2 linked regions of the Salipiger sp. CCB-MM3 genome follow. The protein of the gene in region 1 binds, or shares a complex with, the protein of each later gene. Links are inferred from orthologs where the notes say so. Each region holds a gene or a part of one and is shown on either strand. Other genes may lie near its edges.

The links. The genes of interacting proteins can lie anywhere in the genome.
Region 2: the proteins of ccmE (region 1) and ccmB are in contact, whole or in part, in a solved structure (PDB 8CE8), measured with the Escherichia coli proteins. The link is inferred for Salipiger sp. CCB-MM3 from one-to-one orthologs.

What each region holds. Positions count from the first base shown.
Region 1 is NZ_CP014595.1:498,972-506,148, reverse strand. What follows is about bases 2,508-5,458. They hold ccmE (cytochrome c maturation protein CcmE), read left to right. Parts: upstream 2,508-3,730; coding sequence 3,731-4,186; downstream 4,187-5,458. Other genes in these bases: AYJ57_RS26310 (GNAT family N-acetyltransferase), read right to left, coding at 5,152-5,458; AYJ57_RS02425 (SDR family oxidoreductase), read right to left, coding at 4,270-5,022; murI (glutamate racemase), read left to right, coding at 2,713-3,525. Outside these bases: AYJ57_RS02440 (indolepyruvate ferredoxin oxidoreductase family protein), read left to right, coding at 1-2,422; more of AYJ57_RS26310, read right to left, coding at 5,459-5,652; grxD (Grx4 family monothiol glutaredoxin), read right to left, coding at 5,667-6,032; AYJ57_RS02410 (BolA/IbaG family iron-sulfur metabolism protein), read right to left, coding at 6,093-6,335; xth (exodeoxyribonuclease III), read right to left, coding at 6,460-7,177. UniProt on the Escherichia coli protein: Heme chaperone required for the biogenesis of c-type cytochromes. Transiently binds heme delivered by CcmC and transfers the heme to apo-cytochromes in a process facilitated by CcmF and CcmH.
Region 2 is NZ_CP014595.1:2,710,925-2,718,026, reverse strand. The notes cover bases 1,414-4,289. They hold ccmB (heme exporter protein CcmB), read right to left. Parts: upstream 3,242-4,289; coding sequence 2,585-3,241; downstream 1,414-2,584. Other genes in these bases: AYJ57_RS13020 (Mth938-like domain-containing protein), read right to left, coding at 3,988-4,289; ccmA (heme ABC exporter ATP-binding protein CcmA), read right to left, coding at 3,238-3,852; AYJ57_RS13035 (heme ABC transporter permease), read right to left, coding at 1,770-2,498; ccmD (heme exporter protein CcmD), read right to left, coding at 1,615-1,773; AYJ57_RS13045 (DsbE family thiol:disulfide interchange protein), read right to left, coding at 1,414-1,622. Outside these bases: AYJ57_RS13055 (NUDIX hydrolase), read right to left, coding at 1-48; AYJ57_RS13050 (biotin transporter BioY), read right to left, coding at 134-739; more of AYJ57_RS13045, read right to left, coding at 1,071-1,413; more of AYJ57_RS13020, read right to left, coding at 4,290-4,341; protein translocase subunit SecF, read right to left, coding at 4,738-5,706; protein translocase subunit SecD, read right to left, coding at 5,710-7,102. UniProt on the Escherichia coli protein: Required for the export of heme to the periplasm for the biogenesis of c-type cytochromes.

The DNA of each region.
Region 1 (7,177 bases):
CATCGTCGAGGAGAAGCGCAAGCTGATCGAGGTGCAGGTCAAGGAGGCGATCTTTGACGACCGCCGCGGCCGCCGGGTCTATGGCTGGTACAAGGGCGGGGCAGGCGGCATGCACCGCGAAGAGCTCTTCCCGACCCGCGGCGCGCTCGATCCGGTTTGGATCGCGCAGAAGCTTGGCGAGATCTTCATCGAGGAAGGCCGCGGCACCGACGGCATCAAGGCCGGTCTTTCCGCGCTCGACGCGGCGTGCAAGGCCGACAATGCCCCCGATCTGGCGGCGCGTCTGCCGTATTTCTGCTCGGGCTGCCCGCACAACACCTCGACGCGTCTGCCGGAAGGTTCGCGCGCCTACGCGGGCATCGGCTGCCACTATATGGTGCAGTGGATGGACCGCGAGACCACCGGCTTCACCCATATGGGCGGAGAAGGCGTGAACTGGGTCGGCGAGGCGCCCTTCTCGAAGCGCAGCCATGTGTTCCAGAACCTCGGCGATGGCACCTACAACCACTCCGGCTCGCTGGCCATCCGCGCGGCCCTCGCCGCGGGCACCAACATCACCTACAAGCTGCTCTACAATGACGCGGTGGCGATGACCGGCGGCCAGCCCAACGAAGGCGGGCTTACCGCCGACCGCATCGCGCGCGAGCTTAAAGCCATGGGCGTCGAGCATCTGGCGGTGGTCTATGACGAGAAGGAAGACGTCGATTTCGATCTCTTCCCGGCGGGCATCGAAACCTTCGAGCGGGCCGACATGATGGCCGTGCAGAAGCGCTTCGAGCAGATCGGCGGCGTATCGATTATCCTCTACATCCAGACCTGCGCCGCCGAAAAGCGCCGCCGCCGCAAGAAGGGCGCCTTCCCGGACCCGGACAAGCGGGTGTTCATCAACACGGACGTCTGCGAGGGCTGTGGCGATTGCGGGGTGCAGTCGAACTGTGTCTCCATCGTCCCCGCCGAGACCGAGCTTGGCCGCAAGCGCGCCATCGACCAGTCGAGCTGCAACAAGGATTATTCCTGTCTGCGCGGCTTCTGCCCGTCCTTCGTGACGCTCAAGGGCGCGAAGATGCGCAAGGGCGAGACGACGGACCTCGACCTGCCGCATCTGCCGCAGCCGAACCTGCCCAGCATCGACAAGACCCACAACGTGGTGATCACCGGCGTCGGTGGCACCGGGGTGGTGACCGTGGGCGCGGTGCTGGCACAGGCGGCGCAGATCGCCGGTATGGGCGCGGGCATGATGGAGATGGCAGGCCTCGCTCAGAAGGGCGGCGCGGTGCACATCCACCTGCGGCTGGCGAACCGGCCCGAAGACATCTCGGCGGTGCGCGTGGCGACCGGCGAGGCCGATGCGCTCATCGGCGGCGATCTGGTGGTCAGCGCCGGGGCCAAGACCCTCGGCCTCACCAAGCGTGGCCGCACCGGTGCGGTGGTCAACGGGCATGAGATCATCACCGGCGAGTTCACCCGCGATACCGAGTTCACGCTGCCTTTCGATCAACTGCGCGTGGCGCTCGAGGCGCGGATGCAGGACCGGCTGGCGATCTTCGACGCCACCGAACTGGCGCGGGTCACCATGGGCGACTCGATCTTCTCGAACATGATGATCCTCGGCGCGGCCTGGCAGCAGGGGCTCTTGCCGCTGCCGCATGAGGCCATCGAAGAGGCCATCCGCCTCAATGGCGCCGCAGTGGAGCGCAACCTGCGCGCCTTCGAGATCGGACGCTGGGCGGTGCTCCACCCGGCCGAGGCGGCCGGGCTGGTCTCGCCGAAAGCGACGGTGGTGGAAAAGCCCAAATCTCTCGACGAGAAGATCGCCTTCCGCGCCGATCACCTGACGCAGTATCAGAACAAGCGGCTGGCGAAGAAATACCGCGCCATGCTCGAGCCCGTCACCGAGCCGCGGCTGCGCGAGGCATTGGCCAAAGGCTATCACAAGCTGCTCGCCTATAAGGATGAATACGAGGTGGCCCGCCTGCATCTGGAGACCCGCAAAAAGGCTGAAGAGACCTTTGAGCCGGGCTTTGAGATGAGCTTCCACCTCGCACCGCCGATGCTCTCGAAAGAGGGTTCGGATGGTCGTCCGGTCAAGAAGACATATGGCGAGACGATGCTGAAAACCTTCGGCCTGCTGGCTAGGCTGAAGTGGCTGCGCGGCACGGCGCTCGATCCCTTTGGCCGCACCGCAGAGCGCCGGATGGAGCGTGCTCTCATCGCGCAATATGAGGCCGATATGGCCGAAGTGTTGCCAAAGGTCACGCCCGAGACGCTCGACGCTGTGGTGGCGCTGGCCGAACTGCCGCTGAAAATCCGCGGCTACGGCCCGGTGAAAGAGGCGAACGAGCGCGAGGCCGCCAAACGCCGCGAGGAATTGCTCGCCGCCATTCGCGCCGGCGGCGCGCCGCTGGCCAGGGCCGCCGAGTAAACCAAGGGAGGGACGCTTTCGCCGAGCGTCCCTCTTCCTCTTGGCAAAAATATCCCGGAGCCCCCGTCGTATCATGCCTGTGGGCCGAGCCCCCGTCTTGCCCCGCCGCATCCAGCCTACCGCGAACGTTGTCGTGAGCGCGCCGCATGCCGCAATGGATCTCCCAGCCAAAGCGCCGTAAGACCGGATCCCAAGGCTTCCGCTGCGCGAGTCGTGCGGCGGACATCCGAGGCAGACCGGCAAAGACCGGCTGAGTGCAGGCCCGCGATGCGCGGCAAGGAGGGCAGGATATGGCGGTTGGTGTGTTCGATTCCGGGCTGGGCGGGCTCACGGTTCTCGACGCGGTGGCCAAGCGGCTCCCCGAGGTGCCCTTTGTCTATTACGCCGACAGCAGCCATGCGCCCTATGGCGTGCGCGACGCCGAGGACATCTACAATCTGACCGTCGATGCGGTGCACAACCTCTGGAACGCGGGCTGCGATCTGGTCATCCTCGCCTGCAACACCGCCTCCGCCGCCGCGCTGCGCCGCATGCAAGAGGGCGGTCTACCCAAGGGCAAGCGGGTGCTGGGGGTTTTCGTGCCGCTGATCGAGGCGCTGACCGAGCGGCAGTGGGGCGACAACTCACCGCCGCGCGAGGTGGCGGTGCAGCATGTGGCGCTCTTTGCGACGCCCGCCACGGTGCGCAGCCGCGCCTTCCAGCGCGAACTGGCGTTCCGGGCGATCGGTGTGGATGTGGAAGCGCAGGCCTGCGGCGGGCTGGTGGATGCCATCGAAGACGGCGACATGATCCTCGCCGAGGCGCTGGTGCGCAGCCATGTAGAGGCGCTGAAGCGCAAGATGCCCGAGCCGCAGGCGGCGATCCTTGGCTGCACGCATTACCCGCTGATGCAGGAGGTCTTTCAGGAGGCGCTGGGGCCGGAGGTCGCGGTCTATTCGCAAGCCAATCTGGTGGCCTCCTCGCTGGCCGACTACCTGCAGCGTCATCCCGATATGTACGGGCCGGGCAAGGAGAGCCGCTTTCTGACCACGGGCGATCCGCGCAAGGTGTCGGTGCACGCCACGCAGTTCCTGAAGCGGCCGCTCAGCTTCGAGAGCGTCTGAGCCGTCCTAAGTCCTGCACGCAGGGTAAGTCGGGGGCTCTGCCCGCACGCAGAATAAGTCGGGGGCTCCGCCCCCGGGCCCCCGGGATATTTCCGCCAAGAGGAAGGGCGGGCGCGGCGCGGTGACGCAATTTGATTTGGAACAGTTCTCTTGCGGCTTTAAGATGCCATATAGGGAGAATGGCATACGTGCTGAGGAGTAGAAGATGGGTCTCAAATCGCTGAAGAAGCAGCGGCGCATCCAGATCGTCGCACTGGCAGCGGTGGCGCTGGTCGTCTCGACCGCGCTGATCGGCTACGCCATGCGCGACGGGATCAACTTCTTCCGCTCGCCGAGCCAGATTGTCGAAGCGCCGCCCTCGCCGAATGAGACCTTCCGCATCGGCGGGCTGGTCGAAGAGGGCTCGCTGGTGCGCGGTCAGGGCCATGAGATCAGCTTCTCGGTGACCGATGGCGGTGCCTCGGTGCCGGTGGTGTTTGCCGGGGTGCTGCCCGATCTCTTCGACGAGAACCAAGGCATGGTCGGCACCGGGCGCTATGTGGATGGCGTGTTCCAGGCGACCGAGATCCTCGCCAAGCACGACGAGACCTATATGCCCAAGGAAGTGATCGACGCGCTGAAAGAGCAGGGCGTCTATGAGGCACCGACGCCCGAAAGCTGAGCGTGGCGCGAGGCTCGGTGATTTCGAAAAGGCGCTCCCCTTGGGGCGCCTTTTGCGTTCTGGCGTGGCGAGGCAAGGGCTGTTCAGAGTTTGGTAATCGAATTGCCGCCGTCGGCCAGCATGGCGCTGCCGGTTACGAAGGAAGCGTCGTCTGAGAGCAGGAACAGCGCCGCGCGGGCGATCTCGGCGGGGGTGGCCATGCGTTTGAGCGCATGCATGGTGGCGACGGTCTCATGGAAGGCACGGTCCTCGCCCGCCATCTCGGTCATCGTGCCGCCGGGCAGCAGGGCGTTGACGCGGATGTTTTGCGGCCCGAGCTCAGTGGCGAGCGCCTGCGTCATGCCGATAAGCCCCGCCTTTGACGCAGCATAGGCGGCCATGCCGGGCAGGCCGATCGTGTGGCCGACGAAAGAGGAGGTGAAGACCAGCGCGCCGCCGCCGCGCATCTGCAGCGCGGGGATCTGCGCTTTGGCCGCGTGAAAGCCGCTGGTGAGATTGGTCTCGATCACCTCGCGCCAGGTGTCTTCCGTCATCTCGGCCAGTGGTCCGAGCGCGCCGGTGATCCCGGCGTTGTTGAACGCGCCGTCGAGCCCGCCGAAACGGCTTTGCGCCAGCGCCACCAGTTCGGCGGCATAGGCGGCGCTGCGCACGTCGCCCGGCGCGTAGGCGGCAGCGCCTCCGGCGTTGGCGATCTCTTCGGCGAGGGCCGCGAGCCGCTCGGCGCGCCGTGCGCCCAGCACCACATTGGCGCCTGCCGCGGCGCAGAGCCGTGCGGTTTCGGCGCCGATGCCGCTGCTGGCGCCGGTGATGAGGATGGTTTTTCCGTGCAAGCGCATGTCGCCCTCCGTTTCAGGATGGGCATAGGGATAGCCTGCAGCGGCGCGAGGGGCCGACCCGGTTCCTGCGCAAAGCGTCGCGGATCTGCGGATGCCGCTCGCTCAGGGCGCTGGCTCAAGGTCGCTAGTTCAGGGCGGGCGTTCGTAGAAGCACAAATGCGGCAGCGCCGCCTCGGGCACCGGCTGGTAGGGGCCGCGTTCGGCAAAGCCGAGCCGTGCGTAGAGCCGCCGCGCCGCGCTCAGCGTCTTCATCGTGTCGAGGCGAAGCAGGGGCACGCCCTTGGCGCGGGCGCGGGCGGCCAAGTCTTCCATCAGCCGCTGTGCCAGCCCGTAGCCGCGCGCGGCGGGGGCGACATAGACGCGCTTGATCTCGAGGCTGCCATCAGGCAGCGGCTGGCTCATGGCGCAGCCCACCGGCGCGCCGCCGAGTGTGGCCAGCAGCACGGCGTCATGCTTGCCGGGCAGCGCGTCCAGCAGGTCGGTATAGGCGGGGTCGGGGTAGAAGAGGCTCACCAGCGCCGGGGCGGCGGGGTGATGCGCGCGCAGGTCTTCGCGATAGGCGAGACACAGGCTGCGCACGGCGGCGAAATCCTCGGGATCCGCCGCCGCGCGAATGTCGATCGTGCTCAAGCGAGCGCCCGCGCTCAGCCGTTGGCTTCGCGGATCTTGTCGGCGGCGTCCTTGTCGTAGGTCACACCGCTTTGCTCGAAGAGGCTGTCGAGTTCGCCCGAGAGGGTCATCTCGGTGATGATGTCGCAGCCGCCGACGAACTCGCCCTTCACGTAAAGCTGGGGGATCGTCGGCCAGTCCGAGTAATCCTTGATGCCCTGACGGATCGCGTCATCGGCCAGCACGTTCACGTCGAGATACTCGACGCCCATGTAGTTGAGCACACCCGCCACGCGGCTGGAAAAGCCGCACTGGGGCATGGTCTTGGTGCCCTTCATGTAGAGCACCACGGCGTTGGCTTTCACCGTCTCTTCGATCTGGGTGGTCGCTTCGGTCGTCATCTCTGTCTCCTGTCTGCGCGCGCCAAGGTGCTGCGGCACGGGCACGCGGCGTGGAATGGTTTAGTCCGGGGCTTTGGTGGTGAGCGCCAGCGCGTGCAACTCGCCATGGTTGCCGTCCATCTTGCCCTTCAGCGCGGCATAGACGGCGCGTTGCTGCTGCACGCGGTTCTGGCCGCGGAAGCTTTCGTCGATGACCTCGGCGGCGTAGTGATTGCCGTCGCCTGCAAGGTCGGTGATGGTGACTTTGGCCTCGGGAAAGGCGGCGCGGATGAGCTGCTCGATCTCCGTCGCTTCGATTGCCATGTGGGCGGACTCCGCTGTCTGACTGTTCTACTCAGATGTAAGACGGGCGCCGCGCGGGTGCAAGCACGGCCCGTCGCTTGGCACGGCGCCGGAAGCGCCGTGTTTCAAAGGGACTGCGTTTTGCTCAGAGCGCCAGCTCGACCCAGACCGGCACGTGGTCCGAGGGCTTGTCGCGGCCACGGATGTCACGGTCGATGCCGCAGTCAAGCATCAGGTCGGCGCAGGCGGGGGTCATCAGCACATGGTCGATGCGGATGCCGTTGTTCCGTTGCCATGCGCCCGCCTGATAGTCCCAGAAGGAGTAATGCCCCGGCCCCTGCACGCGGGCGCGGAACGCCTCGGTGAAGCCGAGGTTGAGAATGCGGCGGAAGGCGTCGCGGCTCTGCTGCAGATAAAGCGCGTCCTTCTCCCAGGCCTGCGGTTTGGCGGCATCCTCGGCCTGCGGGATGATGTTGTAATCGCCCGCCATCAGGGCGGGGGTCTCATCGGCCAGAAGCTGCTCTGCGCGGGCGTGGAGCCGGTCCATCCAGTCCAGCTTATAGCCGTATTTGCCGTCCCGGATCGGCTGGCCCTCGGCGTCGAACTCCACCGGGTTGCCGTTGGGCAGGTAGAGCCCGCAAAGCCGCACGGCCTCTTTCTCGCCAACCACAGTGGCCTCGATCCAGCGCGCCTGTTCGTCGCTGTCATCGCCCGGCAGGCCGCGGCGCACATCCTCGAGCGGGTGCTTCGAGAGGATCGCGACGCCGTTGAAGCCCTTCTGACCGTGGGTCTCGACGTTGTAGCCGCGCTCTTCGATCAACTCGCGCGGGAAGGCCTCGTCGACCGATTTGATCTCCTGCAGC
Region 2 (7,102 bases), 2.2 Mb from region 1 along the record:
GCGATCCCGCGCGTCGCGCAGCGGCATGGTCCAAGGCAGGTCAGTCATCGGGCCCCTCGTGCGACCGATCGGGCAAAAGAAAACGCGGCGCAGATATCTGCGCCGCGTTCTGTCACTTGGCTCGGAGCAAGGCTCAGCCGCGGGCGCGGCCCACCAGCTTCCACAGCGCCGGCAGCAGCAGCGCGGCCAGCGCCAGCTTCACCGCATCGCCGAAGAGGAAGGGCGTCAGGCCCCACTCGAGGATCGGCTTGTCCCAGCCGTAGAGCATGCCGAGCCAGATCAGGCCGGGCACGTAAAGCACGACGTTGCCGAGCAGCATGGCCGCGGCCATCTTCGGGGCGGTGCGGTCCCAGCCGCGGCGCGCCAGCGTGCCGAGCAGAACGGTGGCCATCAGGTAGCCCACGAGGTAGCCGCCGGTGCTGCCCATCATGTACTCGATGCCGTTGAGATCGGCCGAGGAGCTCTGGAACACGTCAAAGCCGAGCATGCCGATGATCATCCAGCCCATCATGGTCACCAGGCCAAGGCGTGCGCCATAGGCCGCGCCCACGGTGAGCACGGCGAAAGTGCCCATGCTGATGGCCACCGGCGAGCCCGGCACCGGCACTTTGATCTTCGCGGCGATCGCCAGAAGCGCGATACCGGCGATGACCAGCGCGGCCTGCTTGGCGCGCAGCGCAAGGCCTTCACGGGCGCCGAAAGTGTCCACCAGAACGGACCGGTTCATTGCGAGATTCATCGGGTGCGTCCCCTCTTCCTGTCAAAAGACTTTCATGCGTTGTGCCCCATGCGCCGCCGCCTCGCAAGCCTTCATCCGAACCGTCGGCGCCCGGGTTGTTAGGCGCCGCCCCCGGGTGTCATCGTTCTGCAAATACGCAAATCCGCGCCCTGCCCGCATCAGCCTGCGCGTGGCATGGGCCGGACGCCTCCGGCGGGCGTATTTGCGGAACAATGAAAGCACCCGTTGGACCGAGACTTGCAAAGCTGCAAATCCAGCTCTGCTAAGCGCCGCAGGCGCGCTTTCATCTTTCCCCAAATACTCAATGCCCGGCGTTTCCGCCTGCGCGCGCTCAGGGCTCGAGATCGCGGCCCAAAGCCTGCTCCAGCGCGGGCAGGAAATCTTCGGTGTAGAGCGTGCCGGCGAGCGGGCCGACGTGCTTGTGCAGCACCGTGCCGTCGCCGCCCAGGATGAAGGTTTCGGGCGGGCCGGTGACGCCCCATTCGATGGCGGCGCGGCCCTGCGGGTCGAAGGGCACGCCGATGAAGGGCGAGCCGTCCTCGGTGAGATAGCCCGAGGCGGCGCCGGTCTTGTCTTTGTAGTTCACCCCGACGATGCGGACGCCCTGCTCGGCCAGATGCAGCAGCACCGGATGTTCGGCGCGGCACGGCGGGCACCAGCTGGCCCAGAAGTTCACCACCGTCACCTCGCCCGAGCGCAGCGCCGCATCGGCCACTTCGGGGAAGCCTTCGAGCGTCTGCGTGGGCAGCGCCGGGGCGCTCTTGCCGATGAAGGTCGAGGGCAGCGTGTTAGGATCGCCGCGCTGCATGCCGAAATAGGCCATCACCGCGAAGGCGGCAAAGATCACCGGCGGGATCACCATCAGCGGCGAGATCTTAGCCATGCCGTTTCACCCGATCTTCGATTTTCTGCAGCTCGGCGCGCACCTTGCGCGCGCGGGCGATGCTCAGCGCCACGACCACGATGATCAGCCCGAGGCTGACACCATAGGACGCCAGAACCGCGAAGGCGTATTTTCCCAGATCGGGCATCATGTGCGCCCCTCCCGCGCCAGCAGCGCGCGCGACCGGCGGGCGCGAATTTCCGTCTGGGTGCGCAGGAAGACCAATGCCACGAAGAGCAGCACGAAGCCCGCGATGCAGACCAGCAGCGGATACCAGAAGACATCGGCCACGTTCTCTTCCTTGTCCATGGACAGCGAGGCGCCCTGATGCAGCCCTTGGTTCCAGAACAGCACCGCATAGCGCGACAGCAGCGCGAAGACCGAGCCCACGAGGCAGAGGATCGACGTGAGATCGGCGGCGGTGTCGTCATTCTCGATCGCCGACCACAGCGCCATATAGCCGAGGTAGAAGAGGAACAGGATCAGGAAGGAGGTCAGACGCGGATCCCACGCCCACCATGTGCCCCACATCGGCTGCCCCCAGAGCGCGCCGGTGGCCAGCGCGATCACCGTGAACACCGCGCCCACAGGGGCGGCGGCGCGGGCCGCTAGCGCCGAGACGTGGTGGCGCCGGATGATCCAGATCAGCGAGGCGACCAGCATCATGATCCACGCGTTGATCGCCATCAGCGCCGAGGGCACATGCAGGTAGATGATCTTCACCGTCGAGCCCTGCCGGTAATCGTCGGGCGTGAAGAAATAGCCCCAGACCAGCCCCCCCGCGAGGCAGAGCACCGCCCCGGCCGACACCCATGGCAGGATGCGGTCCGTGGTGCGGATGAATTTTACCGGATTGGCGTATTCCCAGATCGACATGGGCCTCCCCTAGCGCAGCTCACGCCCCGTTACACTTCAAATATTCGGCAAGCGCAATCTCTGGCACCCGCCCCGGCTGTGGCGCGTCAGCGCAGATTGATCCGCAGCACCGCCGCGCTGGCGAAGGGCAGCAAGGCCAGCGTGCCAAAGCTGATCCCCGCGAGCATCAGCAGTGGCGTCTGCACCGCCAGTCCCTCGGCCCCGCGCCGCGCCACTTCGGCGCCAAAGATCAGCGTCGGCACATAGAGCGGCAACACGAGGATCGACAGCAGCAGCCCGCCACGCTTCAGCCCCACGGTCAGCGCCGCCCCGAAGGTGCCGATGACCGACAGCGCCGGTGTGCCGAGCGCCAGCGAGACCAGCACCCACAGGTAGCCCGAGGGCGGCAGGCTCAGCAGCACGCCAAGCGCGGGCGCGGCAAGCACCAGCGGCAGGCCGGTGGTGATCCAATGCGCCAGTGCCTTGATGGTGACGATCCCCTCCATCGGCAGCGGCGCGGTGGCCAGCAGGTCAAGCGAGCCATCCTCCCAGTCGAGCGCGAAGATCCGGTCGAGCGACAGCAGGCAGGCCAGCAGCGCGCCGATCCACAGCACGCCGGGCGCGATGCGCGACAACAGCCCGGTCTCCGGACCGACGCCGAAGGGAATGAGCACGGTGACGATCAGGAAAAACGCAAGGCCGAGGCCAAAGCCGCCCCCTGCCCGCACCGCCAGCCGCAGGTCCCGTAGAAGTAGCGCGATCACAGGAAGGCCTCGTCCTCTATGGAGACGCGCGGCGCCGCCTTGAACGGGGTGACGTCGAGGATCTCTGCCTCGTCCAGCCCCAGATCGATATGCGTGGCCATCAGCGCCGAGCCGCCGCCCGCCAGATGGCCGCGCACCGCCTCGGCGAAGCGCGCCACCGAGACGGCATCAAGCGACACGGTGGGCTCGTCCAGCACCCAGACCGGACGGCCGGTGACCATCAGCCGCGCGAGGCCCAAGCGGCGCTTCTGCCCTGCCGAGAGCGTGCCCGCGGGCCGGTCTTCCAGCCCGCGCAGGTCAAAGGCGTCGAGCGCTGCTTCAATGTCGGATTGCGCAAAGACCTGCGCCCAGAAGCGCAGGTTCTCAGCCGCCGTCAGCATGGATTTGAGACCGTCGGAATGGGCGGCATAGGCGATGCGCTCGCCCGCGCCTTCGATCGTGCCGCTGAACGCGGGCTGCAGCCCCGCGATGCTGCGCAGAAGCGTTGTCTTGCCCGAACCATTTGGCCCGCGCAAAACCAAGGCACGTCCGGGGGCGAGCGTGAAGCTCAGCCCCTCCAGCACCGGCACTCCTCCCCGGGCCACGGCCAGATCGCGAACAGATAGGTCCATGCTTTCGCTTACCTCAGTGATGAGGTTCGGGAAAGCGCGAAAGCCGCGCCGCGACAAGCTGTTGCAGGAAAATGGCTGGTCCGGTCTGATCATCCTTAGGGGATGACGCCACGGACTGGCTGGGATGGGTCGTCGTCAGACGGGCAGCGCGGCCAGCGCAACCCGGCGCCCCTCACCCAGCAGCACGTTGTAGGTGCGGCAGGCAGAGGGAGAGTTCATCACTTCGACGCCGACACCGGCCTCTTCGAGCCGGGCCGAAAGCGCCTTGGGCAGCAGGGCGATATCGCCGCCGGTGCCGACAAAGATCACGTCGACCTCGCCCGCGAGCGCGACCAACGTTTCTTCGTCCGACAGCCCCGCCCAGGATTTCATGCCCTGCGGCGAGATGCAGACGCCCCCATCGACCGGCCGACCGCCGATACGAAAGAAGCCCGGGCCATAACCCTCGACAGGCATGGCATCGCTAAAGTTGATTTCGTTCATCCGCATGGTTCTTCCCCTAGTCCCACACAGGCGATCCGACGCGGACCGCACTTCCATGAACGCGCAGGCCAAGACGCGGTACACCCCTCCCACGTCAACATACGACGCCTGGCCTAGCCGCGTGGCCGCACTTTATGACACATCGGTGAAGAATCAAATGAATTTTGCCGCACAGCAGCATCGGCGCCCTCGCCGGAGAGGCGGGCGCCCTTGTGTATGGAGTTTGACACTAGCGCGCCTATGCCAAGGACCCAATGCGCTAACCTAAAGTCTAGGCCCGCAACACTGCGTTTCCCTGAGCGTTGCACAATGAGTGATCATCTCCGGGGCATCCCCCGGCGACCAAACGAAAAAAGGGGCCGACGATGCGGCCCCTTCCATACCAGAATGGAACTTTGCGCCTCAGACGCTGGTCCCGGATTTCTTGGCTTCGACCTCGGCCTCGGGCTTTGACCAGTCGCGCTTGACGCCAAACCACAGCAGCAGCGCCGAAGCGATGAACACCGACGAATAGGTGCCGACGAAGACGCCCCAGATCATCGCGAAGACGAATCCGCGGATCACGTCACCGCCCAGAGCAAACAGCGCGAAGAGCGCCAGCAGCGTGGTGAAGGAGGTCATGAAGGTCCGGCTGAGCGTCTCGTTGATCGACAGGTTCAGCACGTCCTTGAGCTCGGTCTTCTTGTATTTGATCAGGTTCTCGCGGACCCGGTCAAAGACCACCACCGTATCGTTGAGCGAGTAGCCGACGATGGTCAACAGCGCCGCGATGGTGGTGAGGTCGAACTTGATCTGCAGTTCCGAGAAGACGCCGATCGTCAGGATCACATCGTGCACCAGCGCCAGCACGGCCCCGGCGGCGAACTGCCATTCGAACCGCAGCCAGATGTAGATCAGCACCGCGCCGATCGCCAGAGCCACGGCCTCGACCGCGGTCCAGATCAGCTCGCCCGAAACCTTCGGGCCAACGGATTCCACCGAGACGAACTTGATGTCCGGCGCGACCTCCTGCAGCGCCGCCTCGACGGTGGCGATGGTTTCCGGGGTCACCGACTCCACATCGTTCTGCGCCTGAATGCGCACCATGGCGACGTTCTGATCCGGCCCGAAGGAGGGATCGAACACCTCGGAGATCACCACATCCCCCAGCCCCAGCGCGCCGAGCGCGTCACGGTAAGCGCCGACGTCGACGGCCTCCGTGCTTTGGGTCCGGATGGTGGTGCCGCCGCGGAAGTCGATGCCGTAGTTCAGGCCGCGGATGCCGAAGCTGGCCAGCGCGAGCACGAGCAGAACGCCCGAAATGCCCAGCCACAGCTTCCAGTGCTTGAAGAAGTCAAAGCTCGTATTGTCGGGAATGACGCGAAGACGCATGGCTCAGACCTCGATGGTTTTGGGACGGCGACGTTCGAACCACATCGCGATCAGCAGCCGGGTGACATAGATCGCGGTGAAGACCGAGGTGACGATGCCGAGGCCAAGGGTGATGGCGAAACCGCGCACCGGACCCGAGCCCATGACATAGAGGATGATCGCCGTGATGATGGTGGTGATATTGGCGTCGACGATGGCCGAAAGCGCCTTTTCATAGCCAAGCTCGATGGCACGGGCCGGGCCACGCGCGGTCTTCAGTTCCTCGCGGATACGCTCGAAGATCAGCACGTTGGCGTCCACCGCCATACCCACGGTCAGCACGATGCCGGCGATGCCGGGCAGCGTCAGCGTGGCGCCGATGGTCGACAGCAGGCCGAAGATCAGGCCGATGTTGATGATCAGCGCGACGTTGGCGAAGAGACCAAACAGACCGTAGCTGGCCCACATGAAGCCAAGCACCGCGACAAAGGCGACACCGGTGGCGAGCTTGCCCGCGTCGATGCTGTCCTGTCCCAGTTCCGGCCCGATGGTCCGCTCTTCGAGGAAGTCGAGCCCCGCAGGCAGCGCACCGGCGCGCAGCAGCACGGCGAGATTGGTGGATTCCTCGACGCTGAAGTTGCCGGTGATGATGCCCGAGCCGCCGGGAATGTGGCTCTGGATCACCGGGGCCGAGATCACCTCGTCGTCGAGCACGATGGCGAAGGGCGAGCCGATGTTCTCGGCGGTGTAATCGCCGAACTTACGCGCGCCGCCGGGGTTAAAGCGGAAGGTCACCGCCGGACGGCCGTTCTGGTCAAAGCTGGGCTGGCTGTCGGTCAGTTCCTCGCCGGTGACGACGGGGGCCTGCTCGAGCACATAATAGACGCCCTCTTCATCCATCGACGGCAGCAGCTCGTTGCCGACGCCGGGGGTGGTGTCGGCATTGGTGGTGCGGCTGACGACCGGCTGGAAGGTCAGCTGCGCGGTGGTGCCGATGATGTCCTTGAGCTCTGCAGCCGAGCCGACGCCCGGCACCTGGATCAAGATGCGGTCGTTGCCCTGACGCTGGATTGTCGGCTCACGCGTGCCAACCTCGTCGATACGGCGGCGGATGATCTCCAGCGACTGCTGCATGGTGCGCTCGTCGGTGGCCTGTTTCTCGGCCTCCGAAAGCGTCACCACGATCTCATCGCCATCGCCGGCGACCTGCAGGTCGTTGGCGCCCGCGCCGGTGAGCGAGGTCACGGGGCGTGCAAGGCCGCGCACCAGCTCCAGCGCGCGGGCCATGCCGTCGGGGTTGGAGATGCGCACGCGCAGCTCGCCGGGCTGAGAGGGCTGCAGGCGGATGGTGCCGACGGTGCTGCGCTCGGGGCGCAGGATGTCGCGCACGTCCGGCCAGAGGGTTTCGAGCCGCGAG